2 regions of the Agromyces sp. NPDC052230 genome follow, and region 2 is predicted to be linked to the other one. Evidence: predicted binding sites of a transcription regulator. Region 2 holds the regulator's gene; the other holds the start of a gene.

Region 1 (7,396 bases), on a different contig from region 2:
CGGGCGACCTGTTCGGGCGTGCCCGTCGCGACGAGCTGTCCGCCCCCGGAGCCACCCTCGGGACCGAGGTCGATGATCCAGTCGGCCGACTTGATGACGTCGAGGTTGTGCTCGATCACGATCACGGTGTTGCCCTTCTCGACGAGCTTGCCGAGCACCTTCAGGAGCTTGCGGACGTCTTCGAAGTGGAGCCCGGTGGTCGGCTCGTCGAGCACGTAGACGCTGCGGCCGTTCGACCGTCGCTGCAGCTCGGTGGCGAGCTTCACCCGCTGCGCCTCGCCGCCGGAGAGCGTGGTCGCGCTCTGACCGAGCTGCACGTAGCCGAGACCGACGTCGACGAGGGTCTTCAGGTACCGGTGGATCGCCGAGATCGGCTCGAAGAACTCGGCCGCCTCGCTGATGGGCATCTCGAGCACTTCGGCGATGTTCTTGCCCTTGTAGTGCACCTGCAGCGTCTCGCGGTTGTACCGCTTGCCGCCGCACACCTCGCAGGCCACGTAGACGTCGGGCAGGAAGTTCATCTCGATCTTGATCGTGCCGTCGCCGGAACACGCCTCGCACCGGCCGCCCTTGACGTTGAAGCTGAACCGGCCGGGCAGGTAGCCTCGTGCCTTCGACTCGGTGGTCTCGGAGAAGAGCGTGCGGATGCGGTCGAAGACGCCCGTGTAGGTCGCCGGGTTCGACCGCGGGGTACGACCGATCGGCGCCTGGTCGACATGCACGACCTTGTCGAGCTGCTCGAGGCCGGTCACTCGGCGGTGCTTGCCCGGCACCTTTCGCGCACCGTTCAGGCGGTTGGCGAGCACACGGTAGAGGATGTCGTTCACGAGCGAGGACTTGCCGGAGCCGCTGACGCCCGTGACCGCGGTGAACGTGCCGAGCGGGAAGTCGACGTCGATGCCGCGCAGGTTGTTCGCCTCGGCGCCCTGCACCGAGATCACGCGCTGCGGGTCGATGGATCGCCGACGTGCGGGAAGCGGGATCTCCTTGCGGCCCGAGAGGTAGTCGCCCGTGAGTGATCGCGTGTTCTTCAGGAGGTCGGCGTAGCTGCCCGAGTGCACGACGGTGCCGCCGTTGACGCCGGCGCCAGGGCCGATGTCGACGATCCAGTCGGCGGTGCGGATGGTGTCTTCATCGTGTTCGACGACGATGAGCGTGTTGCCGAGGTCGCGCAGGGCGATCAGGGTGTCGATCAGGCGGCGGTTGTCGCGCTGGTGCAGCCCGATGCTCGGCTCGTCGAGCACGTACAGCACGCCGGTGAGCCCCGAGCCGATCTGGGTGGCCAGCCGGATGCGCTGCGCCTCGCCGCCCGACAGCGTGCCGGCTGCTCGGGCGAGGTCGAGGTAGCTCAGACCGACCCGGATGAGGAAGTCGAGCCGCACCTTGATCTCGCGCAGGACCTGAGCGCCGATGGCCTGCTCGCGGTCGGTGAGCGCGAGTCGGTCCATGAAGGCCCGTGCGTCGGTGAGGCTCAGCAGGCCCACGTCGGCGATGCTGTGTTCGTGGATGAGCACCGAGAGCACCTCGGGCTTCAGCCGCTTGCCGTGGCAGACGGGGCAGGGCACCTCGCGGAGGTACTCCGCCCAGCGCGCCCGCTGTACGTCGGTCTCGGCCTGGACGTACTGGCGCTCGATGTACGGAACCACGCCCTCGAAGCCGGAGGTGTAGCTCATCTCGCGGCCGTAGCGGTTGCGCCAGCGCACCTTGACCTCGAAGTTGTCGCCGCGCAGCACCGCGTCGCGTGCCGCCTCGTCGAGCTCCTCCCATGGCGTGTCGAGCGAGAACCCGAGGTCGCGCGCGAGGCCGTCGAGCAGCTTCTCGTAGTAGTTGTAGAGGCTCTTGCCCTGCGATGTCCACGGGATGATGACGCCCTCGCCGATGCTGAGCGTCGGGTCGCCGAGGAGCAGCGCCTCGTCGACCGACATCCTCGTGCCGAGGCCCGAGCACTCGGGGCAGGCTCCGAACGGCGCGTTGAACGAGAACGTGCGCGGTTCGATCTCGGTGAGCTGGATGGGGTGCTGATTCGGGCAGGAGAGCTTCTCGGAGAACGTCGCCCAGGCCTCGGGGCCGGATTCGTCGACGAAGTTCACCTGCACGAGGCCGTCGGTGAGTCGGAGCGCCGTCTCGAGCGAGTCGGTGAGTCGGCCGAGCACGTCGGGACCGGCGACGAGCCGGTCGACCACCACCGAGATGTCGTGCTTGACCTGCTTCTTGAGCGTCGGCGGCTCGTCGAGGCGGATGAGCTCGCCGTCGACCATCGCGCGCGAGTAGCCGCCGGCGGCCAGCTCGCGGAACAGGTCGACGAACTCGCCCTTCTTCTTCGAGACGACGGGGCTGAGCACCTGGTAGCGGGTGCCCTCGGACAGCTCCATGAGCTGGTCGGCGATCTGCTGCACCGTCTGGCGTTGGATGCGCTCACCGCACACGGGGCAGTGCGGCACGCCGATGCGTGCCCAGAGCAGTCGCATGTAGTCGTAGATCTCGGTGATCGTACCGACCGTCGAACGGGGGTTGCGGTTCGTGGACTTCTGATCGATGGAGACCGCAGGGCTGAGCCCCTCGATGAAGTCGACGTCGGGGCGATCGACCTGTCCGAGGAACTGGCGGGCATAGGCCGAGAGGGATTCGACGTACCGACGCTGCCCCTCGGCGAAGATCGTGTCGAACGCGAGCGACGACTTGCCCGAGCCCGACAGGCCCGTGAACACGACCATCGCATCGCGCGGGATCTCGACGTCGACATTCTGCAGGTTGTGCACGCGAGCACCGCGGACACTCAGGCGCGAATGGGCATCGAGACGTGAAACTGGCACTCTACGAGTCTAGAGAGCGCCACCGACACGGGTTCCGCGGCGGCGCGCGCTCTCAGCGAACATACGTTCGATTCCGTGGAATTCCCAGCCTGCACGTCGGCGGCCGCGACCGCGAGGCATCCGTCAGCCGAGGTGACCCGCCTTCTCCATCTGGCGAAGCTCGCGCTTCAGCTCGGAGACCTCGTCGCGGAGCCGGGCCGCGAGCTCGAACTTCAGCTCGCCCGCCGCCTCGAGCATCTGCTCGTTCAGGTCGCGGATCAGCTCCTCGAGATCGTTCGCGCCGGCCGCCGCGATGCCCTCGCGACGCAGGTTCGGCACCGGCGCCTTCTTGCGCGCGTCACGGCCGGCGAGGAGCTGCGCCGTGTCGGCCTCCTCGCGGGCGAGCACCTCGGTGATGTCGGCGATGCGCTTGCGCAGCGGTTGCGGGTCGATGCCGTTGGCGCGGTTGTACTCGAGCTGCTTGTCTCGACGCCGTGTCGTCTCGTCGATCGCCGACTTCATCGAGTCGGTGAGGACGTCGGCGTACATGTGCACCTCGCCTGACACGTTGCGGGCGGCGCGGCCGATGGTCTGGATGAGCGAGGTCGACGATCGGAGGAAGCCCTCCTTGTCGGCGTCGAGGATCGCAACGAGCGACACCTCGGGGAGGTCGAGGCCCTCGCGCAGCAGGTTGATGCCGACGAGCACGTCATAGACGCCCGCGCGCAGCTCGGTCAGCAGCTCCACCCGTCGAAGGGTGTCGACATCGGAGTGGAGGTACCGCACCCGCACGCCCGCCTCGGTGAGGAAGTCGGTGAGCTCCTCGGCCATGCGCTTGGTGAGTGTCGTGACGAGCACGCGCTCGTCGCGTTCGGCGCGTACCCGGATCTCCTCGAGCAGGTCGTCGATCTGTCCCTTCGAGGGCTTCACCACGATCTGCGGGTCGACGAGGCCGGTGGGACGGATGATCTGCTCGACCACCCCGTCGGCGATGCCCATCTCGTAGCGGCCGGGCGTTGCGGAGAGGTAGACCGTCTGGCCGACCCGGGCCTTGAACTCGTCCCACTTCAGCGGGCGATTGTCGAGGGCGCTCGGGAGCCGGAACCCGTGCTCCACCAGCGTGCGCTTGCGCGAGGAGTCCCCCTCGTACATCGCTCCGATCTGCGGCACCGTCGCGTGCGACTCGTCGATGACGACCAGGAAGTCGTCGGCGAAGTAGTCCAGCAGGCAGTGCGGCGCCTCACCCGGCGCGCGCCCGTCGATGTGCCGGGAGTAGTTCTCGATGCCCGAGCAGAAGCCGATCTGCTCCATCATCTCGAGGTCGAAGGTCGTGCGCATGCGGAGGCGCTGCGCCTCGAGGAGCTTGCCCTCGCGTTCGAGCTCGGCGAGGCGCTCCTCGAGCTCGAGCCGGATGGTGCCGATCGCGCGTTGCATGACGTCGGTGCTGGCGACGTAATGCGAACCCGGGAACACGGGCACTGCGTCGAGCTTGGCCACCACCTGGCCGGTGAGCGGATGCAGCGAATAGAGCGCCTCGATCTCATCGCCGAACATCTCGATGCGGATCGCGAGCTCCTCGTAGATCGGGATGATCTCGATGGTGTCGCCGCGCACCCGGAACGTGCCGCGAGAGAAGTCGACATCGTTGCGCTGGTACTGCATCGAGACGAACTTGCGGATGAGCCAGTCTCGATCGACCCGCTGCCCCACCTGCAAGGGCATCATCGCGGCCAGGTACTCCTCTGGCGTGCCCAGGCCGTAGATGCACGACACCGTGGAGACCACGACGACGTCGCGCCGGCTGAGCAGCGAATTCGTGGTGGAGTGGCGGAGCCGCTCGACCTCGGCGTTGATCGACGAGTCCTTCTCGATGAAGGTGTCGGTCTGCGGCACGTACGCCTCGGGCTGGTAGTAGTCGTAGTACGAGACGAAGTACTCAACGGCGTTGTTCGGCATGAGCTCGCGGAACTCGGTCGCGAGCTGTGCGGCGAGCGTCTTGTTGTGCGCGAGCACCAGCGTGGGTCGCTGGACCTGCTCGATGAGCCAGGCAGTCGTCGCGGACTTGCCCGTTCCGGTGGCTCCGAGGAGGACCACGTCGGTCTCGCCGGCATTGATGCGCCCGGCGAGCTCGGCGATGGCGGTGGGCTGGTCGCCGCTGGGTCGGTACTCGCTCACCACCTCGAACGGGCGTACGGATCGCGTGGCCTGCATGCGTTCCAGTCTAGGTTCGCCCACCGACACCCCGGCCGGACGGTCCACCGCCCGGCCGGGACATCCGCGGCTCACACTCCGGCGTCCTCATGCAGCAGCGAGCGCCGATCGCAGGAACGGCCGGATGAGCGCGACCATCTCCTCGAGATGCGTCTCGAGGGCGAAGTGGCCGGCATCGAGGAGATGCACCTCGGCGTCGGGGAGATCGCGGCTGAACGCCGTCGCCCCGTCGGGCCCGAAGATCTCATCGTTCCGGCCCCACGCGACGAGCAGCGGCGGCCGGTGGCTCCGGAAGTACTCGTGGAAGGCCGGGTACTCGTCGAGGTTGAACAGGTAGTCGGCGAAGAGGTCGAGCTGGATGGCCGCGTTGCCCAGCCGGTCGAGGTGCGCCTGATCGAGGACCCAGGTGTCGGGTGCGATCCGGTCCATTCGGTCGGCCGGCACGCCGTGGGTGTACTGCCAGTGCGTGGCGTCCATCGTCAGCAGCGCACGGACCGCGGTGTCGTCGTGCTGCTCTCCGGCCGCCCGGGCCTTCGCGTACGCGACCAGGGGCTCCCAGAACGGCGTGAACCCGTCGGCGTACGCATTGCCCGACTGAGTGATGATCGCGGTGACGCGCTCCGGATGCCGCGCCGCGATGCGGAAGCCGATGGGCGCGCCGTAATCCTGCACGTAGAGCGCGAACCGGTCGACGCCCAGGCGGTCGAGCAGGCCGAGCGTGAGCTGCGTGAGCGGCTCGAAGCCGTAGTCGAACCGCTCGCGGTCGGGCGCGTCGCTGGCTCCGAAGCCGAGGTGATCGGGCGCGATGAGGTGGTACTCGTCCGCGAGTTCGTCGAGCAGTCCGCGGAACATGTGCGAGCTCGTCGGGAATCCGTGCAGCAGCACGAGGGTCGGCAGGGCTGGGTCGCCCGCCTCGCGGTAGGCCAGCGTGTGGCCGTCCACCACGGCTGTGCGGTAGCGCACCTTCGACATGAGAGGTCCTCCAAGTTGGGTTGCGATTCGGAGAACGTACGTTCTCCGGCGAGATGCCATAGTATGAGAACGATCGTTTTCCCGCAACTGCGATCCAGGAGGGCCTGTGAGCGATCCATCCCGCGGCGGCGCCGCGATCGACGCCGACGACGACCGGGCCTCGCTGGTCGCCGCTGCGTCCGAGCTGTTCTACGCGCACGGCATCCAAGCCGTCGGCATGGACACCGTGCGGGCCGCGTCCGGCGTTCCGCTCAAGCGGGTCTACCGTGCCTTCCGCTCGAAGGACGACCTCGTGGAGGCCACGCTGCGCGACCGCGACGCCGGCATCGCGGCATCCGTTCGCCGATTCCTCGACGCGCGATCGGGCGACTCCCCCACCGAACGCGTCCTCGCGGTCTTCGACTGGCTGCACGAGTGGTTCGCCGAGGACTCGTTCCGCGGATGCGCCTTCGTCAACGCGTTCGGCGAGCTCGGTGATGACGCCGCCCCCGTCGCCGAAGCCGTGCGCGACCACAAGCGCGCCTTCCGGAGCGTGCTTCGCCGGCTCGTCGACGAGCTCGGACTGAGCGCCGACGACGCGGATGCGCTCGCCGAGCGGCTCTACATCGTGGCGAACGGGGCGATGGTCACCGCGCCGATCACCGGTTCCCCTGCCACCGCCGCCGAAGCCAAGGCGGTGGCACGGGTGCTGGTCGAGGCGGCGACCGTCAGGCCCGCGAGCGGCGCTCCTGGTTGATCCGGTGCCAGAGCGCGTCGGTCTGGCTCATGGTGTGCGCCATCGACGCGTCGGTATCGATCACGACGTCGGCGATCGCGAGGCGTTCGGTGTTGCCGACCTGCGCGTCCACACGAGCCTCCGCCTGAGTCGCGTCCAGCCCGCGCTCCTCGACGAGGCGCTTCACCTGCGTGGGGCGGGGCGCGCTGGTCACCACGATGAGATCGAACTGCAGGTCGTCGGGCACGGATGCCTCGACGAGGAGCGGCACGTCGTACACGATCACGGCGTCGGGGTCTTCGGCGACCGCGCGATCGATGATCTTGCCGGTGAGCTCGCGGACGGCGGGGTGCACGATGCCGTTGAGCTTCGCTCTTGCCGCGTCGTCGCCGAACACGATCTCCCCGAGCTTCGCGCGATCGAGCGTGCCGTCTCGTCGGAGCACCTCGGCGCCGAACTCCTCGACGATCCTCGCGAGGGCGGGCTTGCCGGGCTCGACGACGCGACGCGCCAACTCGTCGGCATCGATGTGCACCGCTCCGTGCTCGACGAGCCGTCGCGCGACCGTGGACTTGCCTGAGGCGATTCCGCCCGTGAGACCGATCAGATACACGTCCTCCACTCTATCCGTGGGAAACTCGACCCGAAGGCCACCGATGCCGGAGGTGACTCGTGCTCGAACTGCTGACCGGGACCGGACTCGCCC
Region 2 (7,396 bases):
CCGTCGATCTGGCCGGCTACTTCACCATCGCGCGGGGCGAGGGCGACGACGCCCCGCTCGAGATGACGAAGTGGTTCGACACGAACTACCACTACCTCGTGCCCGAGATCGGCCCCGACGCCGAGTTCTCGTTGCACGCCGAGCGCATCGTCGCCGAGTTCGTCGAGGCGAAGGCGGCCGGATACCTCACCCGGCCCGTCATCGTCGGACCCGTGACCCTCCTGGCTCTCGCCAAGCCCGCCGAGGGCGCCCCCGCCGGGTTCCGCCCGCTCGACCGGCTCGGCGACCTGGTGCCCGTGTACGCGGCGCTCCTCGCCGAGCTGTGTACCGCGGGCGTCGAGTGGGTGCAGCTCGACGAGCCGGCGCTCGTGAGCGAGAGCCTCGACGTGCCTCGCGACCAGGTGCTGGCGGCGGTCGGCGCCGCCTACGGGCATCTCGGCGCGGCCGACCGTCGCCCCTCCGTCTTCGTCGCGGCCCCGTACGCCGGCCTCGACGACGCACTGCCCGCCCTCGCGGCGATGCCGATCGAGGCCATCGGCATCGACCTCGTGCGGGGCGGCGTGCCCGAGCACCTCGACTCGGCGACCGCCGAAGCGCTCGCCGCGAAGACGCTCGTCGCCGGCGTGATCGACGGGCACAACATCTGGCGCGGCGACCTCGCCCTCGCCTTCGACCGCGTCGAGGCCGTGCGCAGGCTGTCGGCCGACGTCGCCGTGTCGACGTCGACCTCGCTCCTGCACGTGCCGCACGACGTGACCGAGGAGACGGCCCTCGACGCGCGCCTCGTGAGCTGGCTCGCGTTCGCCGACCAGAAGGTGGCCCAGGTCGCGACGCTCGAGCGCGGCCTGGTCGCGGGCCGCGCGACGATCGAGGACGAGCTCGACGCGGCATCCGCTGCCCTCGCCGATCGCGACGGCGCCCCCGGGGTGCACGTGCCGGCCGTGCGCGACCGCCTCGCCGCGCTCGCCGACCGCGACTTCTCCCGCGCCGCGTACGAGGAGCGCATCGGGGCGCAGGCGACGCTCGACCTGCCCGAGTTGCCGACCACGACGATCGGGTCGTTTCCGCAGACCGGCGACATCCGGCGCGCCCGCGCCCGGCTCCTCACGGGCGAGGTGACCGAGGCCGAGTACCGAGTCCTCATGCACGACGAGATCGCGCGGGTCATCCGCCTCCAGGAGGACCTCGGCCTCGACGTGCTCGTGCACGGCGAACCCGAGCGCAACGACATGGTGCAGTACTTCGCCGAACTGCTCGACGGCTTCACGGTGACCCAGCACGGCTGGGTGCAGTCGTACGGCTCGCGCTGCACGCGTCCGTCGATCCTGTGGGGTGACGTCTCACGGCCCGAGCCCATGACGGTGGCATGGTCGACATTCGCGCAGTCGCTGACCGACAAGCCGGTCAAGGGCATGCTCACCGGGCCGGTGACCATCCTCGCCTGGTCGTTCGTGCGTGATGACCAGCCCCTCGGACACACCGCGCGGCAGGTGGCGCTCGCCCTGCGCGACGAGATCGCCGACCTCGAGGCCGCAGGCATCCGCATCATCCAGGTCGACGAGCCGGCCCTGCGGGAGCTCCTGCCGTTGAAGCGGGACGCCCAGCCAGACTACCTCGACTGGTCGGTCGGCTCGTTCCGCCTCGCGACCGGCGGGGCTGCGGCGGCCACGCAGGTGCACACCCACCTCTGCTATTCGGAGTTCGGCGTCGTCATCGACGCGATCCGCAACCTCGACGCGGACGTCACGTCGATCGAGGCCGCGCGCAGCCGCATGGAGGTGGTCGACGACCTCGGGACGAACGGCTTCGACCACGGCATCGGCCCGGGTGTCTACGACATCCACTCGCCGCGGGTTCCGGGCGCCGCCGAAGTGCAGGCGCTGCTCGAGCGCGCCGTCGGCGAGATCCCCGCCTCGCGGCTGTGGGTGAATCCCGACTGCGGCCTGAAGACGCGCGGCTACGACGAGACCGTGGCTTCGCTCGAGCACATCATCGAGGCGACGCGCGCGGTGCGGGCGGCGATCCAGGAGCCGGTGCCGGTCGACTAGGTCGAACGAGATGGGGGCGGTCGATGCCGCGAACCCGAGGCATCCGACCCCCGCGTCGCCTGCCCTGCCATACGGTGGACAGGAACGCAACCCCGCCGTCGCGTCAGGCGATCGCTCAGGGACGTGACGTACCGTCAGGACATGCGACTCGCGGTTCACGAATGGGGTGGCGGCACCAAGACGGCCGTCCTCATCCACGGCATCATGTCGGACTCGCGTGCGTGGCACCGGGTCACGCGCGAGCTCGAGACGCATGACTTCCGCGTCATCGCCGTCGACCTCGCCGGCCACGGCCGCAGCCCTCGGTCGAGGACCTACTCCCCGCGGGCCTGGGCCGACGACGTCGTCGAGACGCTCGCCCCACTGCTCGACGGCCCGCCCGACGTGGTCATGGGGCATTCGCTCGGCGGCCTCGTCGCAAGCCTCGTGGCCGACCGGCTGGCACCCCGTGCCGCCATCTACATCGACCCGGCGTTCTCGTTCCCCACCGGGGTCCGCGGCTTCGCCGTCAAGCTGTTCTTCGCGATCGCGCCCCGGCCGAAGCGCTCGGCCCTCGTGCGCATGAACCCGAAGTGGAGCGCGTCCGACGTCGACATCGAGGTGGCGACGTTGCGCGACTGGGACAAGCGCACGATCCTCGGGTTCGTCGACACCCGGCACCTCGTGCCGCCGGCCCGCGTCGTGACACCCAGCCTCGTGGTGCTCGCCGAGAAGAGCCTGCTCATCACCGAGCGGGTCGCCGCGCAGCTGCGCCGCAAGGGCATGACGGTCGCGACCGTACCCGGCACCGGCCACACGGTGTTCCGCGACGACCACGCCGGATTCATGGATGCTGTGTGCGACTGGCTGTGCGACCACGTCCGCCTCGGCGACGCCGGGCCGACGCCGGCGCTGGTGCGATCACCGGTGTTGGCCGCCGCAGCGTAGCCGTCGGCCACCCCCAGCGTGGCGGTCAGGGCACTCAGACGGAGCGGAGGACCGCGACGACCTTGCCGAGCACCTCGGCCTGGTCGCCGAGGATCGGCTCGAAGGCGGTGTTGCGGGGGAGCAGCCACGTGTGGCCGTCGCGCTGGCGGAACACCTTGACCGTCGCCTCGCCGTCGAGCATGGCCGCGACGATCTCGCCGTTCTCGGCGGTACGCTGCGACCGCACGACGACCCAGTCGCCGTCGCAGATGGCCGCATCGATCATCGAATCGCCGACCACCTTGAGGATGAACAGCTCACCCTTGCCCACCAGCTGCCGGGGGAGCGGGAAGACCTCGTCGATCTGCTGCTCGGCCATGATCGGGACGCCGGCGGCGATGCGGCCGACGAGCGGCACCATGGCCGCGTCGCCCACCGGCGCGGGGCCGCTCTCTCCCGACGCGACCGGTCGCCCGGTGCCGGGCAGCTCGATGAGCACCTCGAGCGCACGTGGGCGGTTGGGGTCACGACGCAGGTAGCCTGCGAGTTCGAGCTGGTTGAGCTGGTGCGTCACGCTCGACAGGGACGAGAGGCCCACAGCGTCGCCGATCTCTCGCATGCTCGGCGGGTAGCCGCGCGCGGCGACCGAGCGCTGGATCATCTCGAGGATCGCGACCTGCTTGGCGCTCAGGCTCTTGCGTCGCCGCGGCCTCCCGGTCTCCCGCGCATCTTCGATGTCGGTGCTCAACGTCTCGGCCCCTTCGTAGCGGTCGCACGCGACCGGATGTCGGTGGTATCTGATCGACTGTCGTCTGACATTCGAAACTGTATCCGGCTCAGGTCGGTGCGGCAAACATTCGTTCGAGTGTGTCGCGAAATCGGCGGCGCGAATCGGCGGGCGTGTCGCTTGCAGGTTCGATTGTTCGAAGATATATTCGGAACAGAGTTTCGCATCGGCCCTCCCGGCCGAGGGCCGATGCGGCTCCTACAGGAGGTGTGACATGAGCGCAGCGATCGTTTCCGGCGGGTTCGGCACATCCGTGCGACCGCACTCCACCGGCGCCCCCAGCTCGACGGCGGCACCGAGCTCGTCGCCCACGCGGCTTCGCCTCACGCGCCGCGGTCGCATCGTCTTCACGACGCTCGGGGGGCTGCCCCTCGTGGTCTGGGCGCTCGTCACCATCCTCGGCTCCGGGGGAGCAGCCGCCGACGCGGGCGTCGAGCTCGGCGCCCGCACGTTCGAGTACGTCACGGTGCACCAGGGCGACTCGCTCTGGGCGATCGCCGAGTCCGTCGCGCCGCACGGCGACCCCCGAGACGTGATCGCCGAGATCATGCGGCTCAACGGGCTCGATGAGGCCACCGTCGAGCCCGGCCAGCGGCTCGCCCTCCCGGTCGTCCCCTGATCAGCGGTGGCCGAAACCGTCGACGGTGCGTGGCTAGCATGGATGGGTGACAAGCCTCGATGACCTTCCGATCCGCGACGACCTTCGTGGTCGCACCCCATACGGGGCCCCCCAGGCATCCGTCCCCGTCGCGCTGAACGTCAACGAGAACACACATCCGATTCCCGAAGATGTCGCGCACGACATCGTCGCCCGAGTGGCCGCCGCGATCCTCGGCCTGAACCGCTACCCCGACCGCGAGTTCACCGCCCTCCGCACCGCGCTCGCCGACTACCTCGGCCACGGGCTCGACGCCGACCGCATCTGGGCGGCGAACGGCTCGAACGAGGTGCTGCAGCACATACTCCAGGCCTTCGGCGGTCCCGGCCGCGCGGTGCTCGGCTTCGCGCCCACGTACTCGATGTACGGGCTCCTCGCATCGGGTACCGGCACCGAATGGATCACGGCCACCCGCGACACCGACTACGAACTCGGGCCAGACACGGCCGTGGCGGCCATCCGAGAGCACGACCCCGACATCGTGCTGTTGTGCGCGCCCAACAATCCCACCGGAACCCCGCTGTCGCTCGAGACGATCGTCGCCGTCGCGGACGCGGCGCGCGGCATCGTCGTGGTCGACGAGGCGTACATCGAGTTCGCCGACCCGGGCACGCCGAGCGCGCTCACCCTCCTCGAAGGGCGGCCGCGTCTGCTCGTCTCACGCACGATGAGCAAGGCCTTCGCGTTCGCGGGCGCCCGGGTCGGGTACCTCGCGGCCGACCCGGCCGTGATCGACGCGCTCCGGCTCGTGCGGCTGCCGTACCACCTCTCGGCGCTGACGCAGGCCGCCGCGCTCGGCGCCCTCGCACACTCCGGCGAGATGCTCGCGATGGTCGACGAGATCCGCACGCAACGTGAACGCATCTCCGCCGAACTCGACCGCCTCGGGTTCCGTCCATACCGGAGCGGAGCCAACTTCGTGCTGTTCGGAGGCGTGGACGACCCGCACGCGGTGTTCGAGGCGCTCCTCGCCCGGGGCATCCTGATCCGCGAGATCGGACTCCCGGGCAGCCTTCGCGTCACCGCCGGAACCGAGGCCGAGACCACCGCGTTCCTCGAGGCGATCGCCTTGTTCGCCCCGGCGAACGCGGAACAGGGCGGCGAATAGGATGGAAGCATGACCCCTCCCGGCGCCCCGCGTACCGCGCGTGTGCAGCGTGAGACGAGCGAGTCGAGCATCGACCTCTCGCTGAACCTCGACGGTTCGGGCGTGAGCGACATCGAGACGACCGTGCCGTTCTACGATCACATGCTCACGGCGTTCGCCAAGCACTCGCTCACCGACCTCACCGTCCGCGCCAGCGGCGACATCGAGATCGACGTGCATCACACCGTGGAGGACGTCGCGATCGTGCTCGGCCGCGCCATCCGCGAGGCACTCGGCGAGAAGCGCGGCATCTCCCGCTACGGCGACGCCCTCGTTCCGCTCGACGAGGCGCTCGCCCAGGCGGTCGTCGACATCTCGGGCCGGCCGTTCCTCGTTCACGCGGGGGAGCCGGCGGGATTCGAGTACCACCTGATCGGCGGTCACTTCACGGGCTCCATGGTGCGGCACGTGTTCGAAGCCATCGCGTTCAATGCCGGCCTCACCGTGCACGTGAACGTGCTCGCCGGCCGAGATCCCCACCACATCGCCGAGGCCGAGTTCAAGGCCTTCGCGCGGGCGTTCCGGCAGGCGAAGTCCCTCGACCCGCTCGTGAACGGCATCCCGTCCACCAAGGGCGCACTGTGAGCCGGAGGCGACGCGTCGTGGTGCTCGACTACGGTTCCGGCAACGTGCACTCCGCGGCCAAGGCGCTCGAGCACGCGGGAGCCGAGGTGCAGGTCACGGCCGACCGTGCGGCCGCACTGGAGACCGACGGGCTCGTCGTGCCCGGTGTCGGCGCGTTCAAGGCCGTCATGGACCAGCTCCGTGTCGTTCGCGGCGACGAGGTCATCGACCGTCGCCTGGCGGGCAGCCGCCCCGTGCTCGGCATCTGCGTGGGCATGCAGGTGCTCTTCGAGCACGGCGTCGAACGGGGCGTCGACACCGAGGGCCTCGGCGAGTGGCCGGGCACCGTCACCGAACTGCCCGCGCCGGTGCTGCCGCACATGGGCTGGAACACCGTCACGCCCGATGAGGGCTCGGTGCTCTTCAAGGGGATCGAGCACGAGCGGTTCTACTTCGTGCACTCGTTCGCGGCCCAGCGGTGGGAGCTCGACGTCATGCCGCCGTTCCCGACTCCGAAGCTCACCTGGGCCGAGCACGGCGGGCCGTTCCTCGCCGCGGTCGAGAACGGTCCGCTGTCGGCGACGCAGTTCCACCCCGAGAAGTCATCGGATGCCGGCATCCGCCTTCTGACCAACTGGCTGGGCTCGCTCGGCTGAACGCACAGCGTCATGCGCGAACGGCGGCCTCAGCGTCGGACTAGGATGCTGTGACTGTGCCGACGTGGCGTTCACAGCCGACGAACAAGGACAGTGATGAGTGAGTTCAACAAGACCCCGCGTCTCGTGCTGCTGCCGGCGGTCGATGTCGCCGGTGGCAAGGCCGTCCGCCTGACCAAGGGCGAGGCGGGCACCGAGACGAACTACGGTGACCCCGTCGACGCGGCGGCGGACTGGGCCGCGCAGGGCGCGGAGTGGATCCACCTGGTGGACCTCGACGCCGCCTTCGGTCGTGGCACCAACGCCGGCGTGCTGAAGAAGGTCATCCGGCAGGTGCGCGGCGTCAACGTCGAGCTGTCGGGCGGTATCCGAGACGACGCGTCGCTCGAGCACGCCCTCGAGATCGGTGCGAAGCGCATCAACCTCGGCACGGCCGCGCTCGAGAACCCGGAGTGGGCGGCCTACGTCATCGCGCAGTACGGCGAGGCGATCGCGATCGGCCTCGACGTGCGCGGCACCACCCTCGCCGCACGCGGCTGGACCAAGGAGGGCGGCGACCTCTGGCACGTGATGGACCGCCTCGAAGAGGCCGGCGCCGCGCGCTACGTCGTCACCGACGTCACCAAGGAC

What was found. Region 2 encodes LexA, which represses DNA repair genes until DNA is damaged. Its sites were predicted from a motif close to TCGAACANNTGTTCGA; they were not measured.
Region 1: the regulator LexA is predicted to act here: its motif matches at 2,869-2,884, upstream of uvrA (excinuclease ABC subunit UvrA).

What each region holds. Positions count from the first base shown of each region.
Region 1 is NZ_JBFAVC010000002.1:238,063-245,458, reverse strand. Features, by position in the region: gene uvrA (excinuclease ABC subunit UvrA) at 1-2,813, opposite strand, end outside; gene uvrB (excinuclease ABC subunit UvrB) at 2,937-5,003, opposite strand; gene AB0K73_RS06350 (alpha/beta hydrolase) at 5,091-5,975, opposite strand; gene AB0K73_RS06345 (TetR/AcrR family transcriptional regulator) at 6,082-6,711, shown strand; gene coaE (dephospho-CoA kinase) at 6,683-7,303, opposite strand; gene AB0K73_RS06335 (DUF4126 domain-containing protein) at 7,363-7,396, shown strand, end outside.
Region 2 is NZ_JBFAVC010000007.1:44,715-52,110, reverse strand. Features, by position in the region: gene metE (5-methyltetrahydropteroyltriglutamate--homocysteine S-methyltransferase) at 1-2,048, shown strand, start outside; gene AB0K73_RS15520 (alpha/beta hydrolase) at 2,190-2,975, shown strand; gene lexA (transcriptional repressor LexA) at 3,010-3,690, opposite strand; gene AB0K73_RS15510 (LysM peptidoglycan-binding domain-containing protein) at 3,956-4,360, shown strand; gene AB0K73_RS15505 (histidinol-phosphate transaminase) at 4,407-5,507, shown strand; gene hisB (imidazoleglycerol-phosphate dehydratase HisB) at 5,517-6,131, shown strand; gene hisH (imidazole glycerol phosphate synthase subunit HisH) at 6,128-6,766, shown strand; gene priA (bifunctional 1-(5-phosphoribosyl)-5-((5-phosphoribosylamino)methylideneamino)imidazole-4-carboxamide isomerase/phosphoribosylanthranilate isomerase PriA) at 6,863-7,396, shown strand, end outside.